Regions from separate parts of the Pseudobacteroides sp. genome, predicted to be linked through region 1. Evidence: riboswitches for the same ligand, from Rfam matches in the RefSeq annotation. Region 1 holds a riboswitch; the other holds the start of a gene.
What was found. A riboswitch is a leader RNA that binds a small molecule or an ion and turns the genes downstream of it on or off. The one in region 1 is predicted to bind cobalamin.
Positions count from the first base shown of each region.

Region 1 (5,760 bases):
TAAGGTTTTGTTAGACAAGGCAGGAGAGCCAATAGCAGAGCCCTATGAAATGGACTTACTAAAGGAGTCCAATATCCTTATAAAAGGAAATTGTGAACTATAAGTAGCTTATTGTATTAAAAAAATACCTCCCCAGCCTTAATCGTTTCCGATCATTGCTAAGAAGGAGGTGATGAGTCATTTTAATTGCACAACTTATACCAGTATATAATTATCAACACACTTATAATAAGTGATAATGCTCACTATTTTTTAAGTAAATGCTCACTATTTTTCCCGAAAAAAGTGAATATTATCATATTTCTTTTACAAAATATTACTGTTAGTATATAATAAGTAATTGAATAATATTGGGGAGATGGAAATATGTATCGAATTTTAATTGCTGAGAATCAGCCGCTTGTTAGAGAAGGTATTAAATTGATTCTTGAGCAGGATAGTGAAATAGACGTAATGGGTTTTGCATCTAATGGCAATGATGCTTTTAATATAATTAAACACAATAAAGTAGATTTGGTGCTAATGGATATTGTAATAGATGATTGTAATGGAATTGAGGCTACCGAAAAAATTAAGAAATTTGACCCATCTATTAAAGTACTTACCCTAACCTCCTTTTGCAATGAAGTTGACATAATAGAAATTATAAACGCTGGAGCTGATGGCTGCATATCAAAAAATATGGAATCTCTCAACTTAATTCTTGCTGTAAAAGGAACATTGAGTGGCCTTAAAATCTTTCACCACGATATATATGAAACTCTAATAAACAATTCAATTAGGCTTGGATATGAAATCAACAAATCACAAAAAGCTTGTTTGCATAAATTAACCCAAAATGAACTTGATATACTAAAGCTTATTGTAGAAGGAAAAAAGAATGAAGATATCTCAGAAGAAATCTGCTTAAGTGAGGGAAGGGTAAGAAACGTAATAACCGATTTGCTCTTAAAATTCAATGTGGACAACAGAACCCAACTGGCAGTGTTTGCAGTAAAGAACAAATTGATATAGGGGGGTAGGTTCAGCATATGCTATTATCCCCTAGGTATCAAGAAACTTACGTGTTTCATTAAGTGAATTATATATTGCAATTTCTTCGTCATTCTCCAAATGAGGCTTCTTAAGATTAGGGCTTTCCAACTCGCCCCCCATGTCCCTTATTATTTGCTTTGCCTTATCCTCCTGTCCCTCATTTGATTCGGCAATTACCTTACAATTTGCATCGGCTACCTCTTCAAATTTACCAATCCCGCTTACCATAGGGCTGGCTGCCACTAAAGGTGCCTTATCCCTGATTTCGCCATATGCACCTGACTCTAAAACTAATCCCGATAGGCTTACAGAAGTTTCAGTACCAGGAAGGTTTGTCTCTACATTCCTGTCATCACGGTAATGCTCATTCATATCAACAACAACTTTATTAAATCCCGCTTCCTTGAGTTTTGCAACAGTTTCATTTGCTGTTTTAATATTGCTGAAATATCCTTCAATTTTCATAGCTTATCCTTCTTTCATAATCACTTTTAATTTATTTTTTCATTTACATAAAAAATTATTCATTAAAGATTTATGACTTTTAATCTAAAATTAAATTTGAATAAATATCAGTAATCATGCAAAGCATATATAATGGTAAAACCGATTTGTAAGTTATGGAGGAACCGGATGAAAGCAATAGTATATGATGGTATAAAAGATGTAAAAGTCACAAATGTAGGTGATAACTGTATAAAGGTAGTATTAAAACCATCGTGATTTTCTTATGTATACTACCATAAAATTTATGAAACCAGGAGGCAATGTACTTCATGAAAGCAAACAAATTTGTAATTTCAGGTTTGAATGACCCTAAGGACATAAGAAATATCGAACAGACAATACTTCACTCACATGAAGGTATAAACGCAGTAAGAGTAGATATGGAGGCCAGTACAGTTACTGTTGACTACGATGAAGGCAGATATACCGAAGAGGATATTAAAAGCTTTGTAAGCCACACTGGTTTAAATGTAATAAAAGTTAAGTAATGTTAATGCTTACAGTTTAAAAAACGCACTAATCAACTATAATATTAGTGCGTTTTTTTATATGTCTTGACTTAATATGATTAAAAGTTTTTTCACATTTTATCCTATTCCCTTAAATTCCCGTTTCTTTATTTTGACAATACCGATTTGTTGTGGTATTGTAATAACAATTGAATACTGTTATCAAAGGTTCTTGAACACTAGATTGATAGTTCTTTAACTATGTTAAAAATGTTAATAATCTTATCACTTTTAATATATTAATAAGTTCGAGACTAAGAGGGAAACAGGTGTAAGTCCTGTACGGTCCCGCCGCTGTGATTGGTGAGGTTTCGCAAAATGCCACTGGATTAAATCCGGGAAGGCGTGAATCCTATGAACCTGAGTCAGAAGACCTGCCTTTGAATTAACACCAAAACTCTACGAGCGATAGGGAGGTGTAGGAATGCTTATTTATTATAACGATAATTATCCTTAAGTCTCTTAACCCTCTGGTTTAGAGACTTTATTTATGCTTATTGCCTTGACATTAAAAATGAATTGGAGTGAAAATTGCAATGAAAAAAAGAATACTGACTTTAATTTCTTTAGCTATACTGGCGTTTTTGCTTGTTGCATGCAGTAATACCCAGACTTCCGATGATGCTGCAAAACCAACAAGTACACTCGCAAATGCCCCTTTATACCCATTAACAATAACAGACTCATATGGAAGACAGGTAGAAATAGATGCAGAACCACAAAAAGTAATATCCATTGCCCCCAATATTACCGAGATGATTTATGCATTAGGCCGGTCTTCCAAACTTATAGGCCGGTCTGAATACTGCGATTATCCTGAAGATGCTAAAAAGATTGCATCAGTGGGGTCCTTGGAGGACCCAAGTATTGAAAAAGTTGTTGAGTTAAAGCCTGATCTTGTTATAGTTTCTACTCACTTTAAAAAAGAAGTAATCGAAAAGCTTGAAAGTATGGGTGTAAAGGTAGCTGCTTTCTATGGACAGGAAAGTTTTGAAGGTGTTTATTCTACCATTGAAAATGTGGGTACAGTATTAAATGCAAAGGATAATGCCGATAAGCTCATAAAAGGTATGAAGGCCAAGGTACAAAGTGTAACTGACAGAGTTAAGGACAAGCCTAAGCCAAGCGTTTACTATGTTGTTTCGTACGGTAAAATGGGTGATTATACCGCAGGAAAAGATACTTTCATTGGTCAAATGATACAAATTGCCGGAGGTAAAAATGCTGCTGACGATGTGCAAGGCTGGTCATACAGTCTTGAAAAACTGGTCGAGAAGAATCCTGAAATACTTATCTGCTCAAAATATTATAATTCAAAACAGGGAATTGAAAGTACCAGCGGTTATAAGGATTTATCCGCCGTTAAAAACGGAAAACTCCTTGAGATTGACAATAACCTTCTTGACAGGCAGGGTCCAAGGCTTGCAGACGGTCTTACACAACTTGCCAAAGCTATACACCCTGAAGCATATAATTGATAAGTGATCAAGACTGTAAGTTTAATAAAGCAGTAAAATCAATTTACATGTGTGGAGCATAACTAGAGGTAACATTATGGTATATGTAGAAAAGAGACCATTTATAAAGTTAATTTTATGTCTGTCATTTATTGGCTTGCTGGCTGCGATTGTTCTTTCAGCCACGTTCGGAGCTGCACATATATCATTTATGGATGCGGTTTTGATTATGTGTTCTAAAATCCCCATTATTGGAAACTATATACCTATCCACAATATAGATGCAGCACATACAATGATTGTATTGAACTTAAGGCTTCCAAGGATCATTCTCTCAGCCCTTGTTGGATCGGCACTTTCAGTAGTGGGTGCAGCACTTCAGGGAATGTTTAAGAATCCCATGGCAGACCCCTATGTTATGGGCATATCATCCGGGGCCTCCCTTGGATCAGCAATTGCCATTGTAGCAGGGCTGGAATACACGTTTTCAGGTATTGGCCTCATAACAATGTTTGCTTTTACCGGGTCTATATTGACAATTATTTGCATTTACAATATCGCAAGGGTGGGTAATAAGATTCCTTCAACCACACTATTGCTGGCAGGGATTGCAATAAACTTTATGCTGTTATCGATGGTCTCTGTTATTATGGTATTTAATCGTGATCAGGTGGAGAAAATAGTATTCTGGGTAATGGGAAGCGTTTCCGCTGCAAGCTGGAATCAAATCGCGTTTCTATTTCCTATGGTATTAATAGGTATCATTGTAATACTGGTATTCTCAAGAGATCTTAATCTTATGTCAACTGGAGAGGAGACTGCAAAAAGCCTTGGAACTGAGGTAGAGAATGTTAAGAAAATACTAATAGTTATTTGTTCAATATTGGTGGCGGCTTCAGTATCGGTCAGCGGTGCGATTGGTTTTGTAGGACTTATCATACCTCATGCCGTCAGATTGTTATCCGGCTCTGACCACAGATCATTGCTCCCATTTTCAGCAGTTGGGGGTGCTTTGTTTATGGTGATTTGCGATACTATTTCGAGAAGTGCTGCTGCTCCCATGGAAATTCCGGTAGGAGCAGTTACTTCCATTTTAGGGTCGCCATATTTTATATATCTGCTGTATAAGAATAAGAAGAAGGTGTTTAGGTGATGAGTGCAAAGAAGCTTATAACCATAGAAAAACTTAATTGGGTTTATGGTCACAATAAGGTGCTTGATGATATAAGCCTTACAATATATGAAGGTGGGGTATATGGAATAATAGGACCTAATGGCTCCGGCAAAACCACTCTTTTAAAGAATATGGCACGGTGCCTTATGCCTGAAAAGGGTTCCATTCACCTAAATGAAAAAGACCTTACTCAGTTTTCCAACAATACGCTGGCAAAGGAAATAGCCTATGTGCCTCAAAGCACAGATATGGAGTTTGAATTCTCCGTTATGGATATGGTTTTGATGGGGAGAAGCCCATACATAAAAAGGTTTCAATCTGAAAGTACTTCAGATATTAACATAGCTGAAAATGCTATGAAAGTGACCAACACCTGGCATTTAAGGGACAAAAATATAAACATGATAAGCGGAGGCGAGAGACAAAGGGTAATAATTGCACGTGCCCTAGCCCAAAAGACCAATATCATGCTTCTGGACGAACCTGTATCCCAGCTGGACATACACCACCAGATTGAAATTCTTGATATATTGAAAAGGCTGTCTATGGACAAAAAGGTCTCGGTTATACTAAGTCTCCACGATCTCAACATGGCCGCACAGTTCTGCGACAAGCTTATACTGATGGATAAGGGAAAAATATTTAAGGAAGGCCTTCCCCATGATATTATAAAAGAAGATATTGTTTACTCGGTTTATGGTGTAAAAGCAATAGTTATGAAAAACCCTGTTACAGGTACGCCTCATCTGATACCATATAGCTGTACGGGAAACACTAAAGCAAGTTCTGCCGGCTGTTGATGCAGATCTAAATAATCTTGCATACATAAAATCAAAACGCAGCAAATGGTACTAAATTTCAGCACCATTTGCTGCGTTTAACTCAATGTAACCAATAAACTGAAAGAAATTGAAGTTGTTTTAGATGATACCTATATAGTCAGCAACTATAATTGGTATACAGGATTAATACTGTATTGTAACAGACTTTGTAGGTCCATACCAGTTTACCTTACAGCCAGGAATATTTTGGATTATAAACCTTAAAGGCAGCATTGTTCTGCCTTTGATTATCTGAG
Region 1 covers NZ_DATCTU010000094.1:1,062-6,821, forward strand. The annotation lists gene VIO64_RS14465 (HD-GYP domain-containing protein) at 1-103, shown strand, start outside; gene VIO64_RS14470 (response regulator transcription factor) at 367-1,014, shown strand; gene VIO64_RS14475 (hypothetical protein) at 1,045-1,500, opposite strand; gene VIO64_RS14480 (heavy-metal-associated domain-containing protein) at 1,812-2,030, shown strand; cobalamin riboswitch at 2,279-2,447, shown strand; gene VIO64_RS14485 (ABC transporter substrate-binding protein) at 2,588-3,529, shown strand; gene VIO64_RS14490 (FecCD family ABC transporter permease) at 3,606-4,661, shown strand; gene VIO64_RS14495 (ABC transporter ATP-binding protein) at 4,661-5,482, shown strand; gene VIO64_RS14500 (LamG-like jellyroll fold domain-containing protein) at 5,648-5,760, opposite strand, start outside.

Region 2 (5,760 bases), on a different contig from region 1:
TTGCTGTAAAACCTGCTTTTCCATCCCATTGGGCTTTTTTCCAGTATTCTATTGCTTGAGTCTCATCTGTAGATTCTATTGCTTTATTGAGATAACCATCAACAGTTGAATTTGAATAGTGTCCGGAATTAAAGTAATCAACTCCCATATATTTGCTGTTGTAAAGGTTATACATCTCTATGGGATCGTGGCTACCCCAGCCGAAAACAATGGCATTTGAGTACATCTGAGTTTTTATATCATCCCAGCTTTTGCCTTCAACGTTTATTTTTATGCCGATATCTTTTACCTTGTCTGCTACTGCAATTGACAACGATTGACGGGTTTGATCGCCCGAAGGATATATTAGTTTAAATTCAGCCTTAATATTGCCTTTATCAAGAATTCCATCATTGTCTGAATCTTTCCACCCGCCATTTGAAAGGATCTTCTTTGCCTCTTCCGAATCAGCATCTTCAATTACTGTTTCAGGGTTCCACCAAGGCATTTTGTCACAAACGGTGTAAGCTGGAGAACCATAACCATTTAAAATGCCATCTACAAGTGCTTTTCGGTCTACAACTGTGTTAATTGCCTTTCGAATGAAAATATCTGAAGTAACTTCGTTTCCTATCGGATAGCCATCTTTTGTTTTCTTTCCCGGTTTTACATAAGGGAACATGATGCCACGATTATCAACACTATCAACTGCAAGCAGGTGCATACCCGATACTTTATTACTTGCATATGAAGGGACAATAGCTGCAATATCAAGGGTTCCTGACTGAGCCGCCGCAAATGCAGCTTCTTCACTTAAGTAAAGGAAAGTAATTTTTTTAAAGAAAGGCTTATCTCCATAGTATTCAGGATTTGCTTCAACAATTAACTGTTGTCCTTTATCCCATTGAACAAACTTGAAAGGTCCAGATCCTACAGGTTTTTGTGAATAGTCCTTTCCATATGCATGCTTGGGAACAATTCCTGTGTTTGCAAGAATATTAACAAATGTTGATTGAGGGTTCTTCAATGTAAATCTAACTGTATAATTATCTATGGCCTCAACCTTTTCCATAACACTCAAATCAACGACAGAACTGCTTTTGGCTGTAGTTTCATATGTAAAAACAATATCCGGTGCCGTTAGGGGCTTACCATCAGAAAACTTGATGTCCTTTCTAATCTTTACTGTCCATACCAGTCCATCACTGCTAACTGTATATTCAGTTGCAAGATCGTTTACAATCTTCATGTCACTGTCACGTTTTAGTATGGTGCTTTGGAAAAGAGGAGATCCGTATCTGCCCCATCCAGTGGTGGGATCAAATCCTCCATCCGGTTCACTGCTGATTGCCATGGTTAGTTCAGTTCTTTTTACATCAACTTTGCTTGTTTCTTTATTGCCGGAACACCCTGAAAAAGCCAGAGTACTGCAAATAAGAATGGAAATTACTACTTTCTTGAACATAAATATAAGCCTCCTAAAAATGTTTACTCTTTTTTGATTCTTAAAAAAAATATCAGAATTCATTTCCTGAGCTTGGCCAAAGCTTTTTAACATAAAAACAAACCACAAAAAGTGCTATTTCATATAGCATCCCTTCATGGTTTGTTTTATGTTAATGTTTAAGTATACCAATTACAAAAGTCTTCTTGACTTGATTTTCCAATAAAATATATCATAGATAAAATAAATAAGTCAATATACGCACAAAAATATTTTATTAATTGACTAAAAATGAAGTCTATGATATATTGACCTTTAGAAATACTAGTTAATTTTGGGACGAACCCAAAAAAGTGCTTAAGAATAAGCCTTTTTTGGGTTTATTATTTTTTAAGGAGGACGGTTTATTATGCATATGGCTGATGCCTTGATATCACCAATTGTTGGTGGTACTATGCTGGCAGCTACTGCTGGAGTTGCTGCTTACTCAATTAAAAAAATAAAGAATGATTTGAATGAAAAAAGATTCCCTTAATGGTGTAATGGGAGCTTTTATATTGGCTGCTCAAATGATTAATTTTTCTATACCAGGAACAGGTTCAAGCGGACATCTGGGAGGAGGAATGCTTCTTGCAATCGGCGTAGTTGAAGGCCTTGTTACAGCTTCAGTTGTAACGTTTGTGTGGAAAGCAAGACCTGAAATAATTGAAAATGCAGCTATTGGAAAATCCCTTGGTAATAAATGATCTATGAAAAAACTGCAGGTACTGCAGAACTGGAAGCAGCTATGCTGGAGTGAATAGAAAAGGCTATGCCGGTGGTAAGTGACTTAAGGATTAAAGATTTTTTAGAATCAACAAGAGTATTTAATAAAGATTGACGTTACTTTAAAAATGAAATACAATGAAGTTGAAAACTAAATATTAAAAAACAGGTGCCAATTGTGCTTTTAGTTAAAAGCCTCAATTGGTTAAAAGGGAAGTTGGGTGAAAGTCCCACGCGGTCCCGCCGCTGTATAAGATGAGTCCTTACAAAATACCACTGGAAACCGGGAAGGTTGTAAGGGTGATGATGCTTGAGTCAGAAGACCTGCCTGATTTGTACCACCATTAACTCTACGAGCGATAGGGAGGTGTTTATGTATGCTTATATATTATTTTTCCGGGTATACGTAGCCTCTTGGCGATTAAATCGTTAAGAGGTTTTTATTTTTACTAAGGTATGATTGAAAAATTAATTCCGTTTTTGAGCGTGTGTTGACGAGTTAAGTAATCACATAAGCGAAATTTATAGCGGAAGTTATTTTTTAATTATAACTAAAAACATCAAAACAATTAAAGGAGGAATCTTTGATGAAAAAGAGCAAAATTGCAGCATCGTCTTTGATAATATTTCTTGTAGTTTCTGCTATGGTAAATTTAGCATTTGCTACTGATTGGCTAAAATTTCAAAATGATACCGCTAATTCAGGAGTAGCAATTGACAGCCCTAGAATTGATACTACAAATCCTACAGGAACTGACGTGTGGTCTCAAACTACCCAGGCAGGTTCCTATTACGGGATTGATACTGTGCCAATAATTATTGGAGACTATACCTATGTGGTAGCAAGTGGTTCTACTGATGTTAAATTATATAAACTGAGTAAATCAACCGGAAGTATTATATGGAATATACAGATAAGCAATGAAAGTTCCTTCCATCTAGATACACCTGCTTCGGATGGCACTAATATATATGTACCGGTAAAACAAAGCTCAAGCATCTTGGTTAAAAAGATCAGTAACCTTGGAAATGCTTCCCCTACAGTTACTACCCTTGTAACTATCGCTGATAATCTTCAGCCTACTACGCCTGTAACATATGATAATGGAAATCTTTATTTCGGAAGCTGGGTAAGCGGTGTATATGGTAAATATTATTGTGTTAATGCAAGTACAGGTGCAAGAACCTGGACATATACAGCTACCAATCGTTCCGGCTCAACTGCAGGAAATGGGTTTTATTGGGCAGGAGCTGCAGTGGCTGGTAATTATGTAATTTTTGGTGATGATGATTCCTATATACATGTTTTAAATAAGACAACAGGAACAGAAGTGGATCAGAATAGTGCAACAGTAGGAATACAGGCATTTGATTTACAAACTTATCAAGTAACTGCAGCAGAAGTACGTTCCTCTATTTGCTATTATTCATCTGGCAACCATGCGTATTTTACAACAAAAGGCGGTTATCTCTGGGATTTAACAATAAATACGTCTACAGGTGTTCTTACACATCAATGGAATAAAAATATCGGATACTCAACCTCAACCCCAGTGAGAATTGGCAATAGAATATACGTAGGTACAGGAAGCTTCACTACAGGAACCCTGTATTGTTACGATGCAAGCGGAAATCAACAATGGACATACGGTACTACTGCCGGAGGTATTCAATCTTCTGTTATAGCTTATAATAACGGTGCTTATACATATCTATATTTTACTACAAATGGTTCCAGTGGCAAGGCATACTGCGTAAGGGATAATGGAAGTACCACATCTACAAAAATGTGGGAATATGCTTCGAGCAATTATATATTGCAAGGTATGGCAGCATCAGGCGATTATGTGGTATTTGGAAATGATTCGGGTATGGTATACGGAATCAAATAATATGACATGAAAAAGTTTTAGAAGTTAACCAACACATTGGAAATTCACAGGTTAGGAATGGCTAAGAAATAATATCAACTTCTCATCGTCCAAAACCCGTTAAATCGTCGTTGGGATTTTGTCCTTGAGAATTTGAATTTATTACTAAGGCATTCCTTAACCTCTAAAACAATTTATATTTAAAGATAGAAGAAATAGGGGAGATTAAAAAAATGTTTAAGAGATTTAGTCCAATATTACTAATTTTATGTATTTTTCTAAACTTGTTTTCGGGAATGGGTAATGTGTTTGCAGACACTACTGCCCTACGTGAATCGAAAGCGGTAAATATAAGGGTTGAAGGTATCAGCAGCACTATTATAAGTACCGGTGAAAACTATACCACAAATAAAACAACAGTATATGAGGCTGTATATGAACTTCTTTCAAACAACAATATTCCTATAGTTGCTACCGACTCACAGTTTGGAAAATATGTATCTTCAATCAATAACATCTCGGCAGGCATTTTTGGTGGTTTTGATGGCTGGATGTATGCTGTAAACAATACCGAATCCAGCATATCCATGGATACTTGCAATGTTAATACCGGAGATAATATTGTAGTTTATTATGGTGGCTTTTCGCCTCAAACTTATTTACCACAAATCATATTATCCGACACAAATATTGTAAAAGGCTCAAATTTAACTGTATCAATTCAGGCGAAGTATTTTGACTGGAACACAAATTCCAATGTCACGACTAAAATCAGTGGTGCACAAATAAAGCTGAGTGATAAAACCTATTTAACTGATGAAAACGGACAGGCAGTTATAACTGTTCCTGATGCAGCAGGTGATTATACAATAGAAATTAGTCAAAATAGAGAAAATAATTATCCTTTACTGGTTAGAACAACAGAAAAAATAACCGTTTTGGAATCCAACCCGAGCATTGGCTATACAGTAAGCCGACAGGCAATTGTATCGGCTCTGGAAAGAGCGTCCGACAAGCTGATTGAGAAATTTGATGATACAAGTTTTAACTACCAGAAGCACTGGATGGCAATTGGAATAAATGGTTGTGATAAAAAAGCACCTGATTCATATCTTCAAGGTATTTTAGATGGGGATATGCCTTCTGGTAACTCAGGACAGTATGGAAAATACATCCTTGGTATTCTTGCAGCTGGTGGTGATCCAACAAATGTAAACGGAAGAAATCTTCTGGACGAACTGTGCCGATTGAGTGACATGAAAAATGTATCTACTCAAGGCGGTATTTATACAACGCCTTTTGGGCTTTTGGCACTGGATGCTGTGAACTATGAAATACCTGAGGATGCTGGCTTTACAAGGGATGATATTATAAATAAGCTTGTTACACTGGCTAATCCTAAGGGAGGAGAAGACGGTGTAGGCTTTGTTTTGACAGCACTGGGCAGATATTATGATAAAAAAACTGAAGTAAAAACAGCGGTAGATAACGTAATTTCAGCTTGGGCAGATAGACAGGGTGAAGATGGAGGTTTTGGAGCAGGAGCATGGTCTAAGGAAAGCAATGTAAATACGTCAGCACAAGTACTTATGGGACTGAGCTTTAACGGAAAGGACCCCCAATCTGCCGAGTTTACAAAGGCACATGGTAACCTCATCAGCTATATATTAAGCCTTCAGAATGAGGACGGCACCTTCAATT
Region 2 covers NZ_DATCTU010000008.1:66,030-71,789, reverse strand. The annotation lists gene VIO64_RS02865 (ABC transporter substrate-binding protein) at 1-1,444, opposite strand, end outside; partial or broken gene VIO64_RS02860 (energy-coupling factor ABC transporter permease) at 1,833-2,163, shown strand; cobalamin riboswitch at 2,339-2,534, shown strand; gene VIO64_RS02855 (PQQ-binding-like beta-propeller repeat protein) at 2,776-4,080, shown strand; gene VIO64_RS02850 (DUF4430 domain-containing protein) at 4,293-5,760, shown strand, end outside.
Region 2: linked by a shared signal. The riboswitch ahead of VIO64_RS02855 (PQQ-binding-like beta-propeller repeat protein) and the one ahead of VIO64_RS14485 (ABC transporter substrate-binding protein) in region 1 are both predicted to bind cobalamin.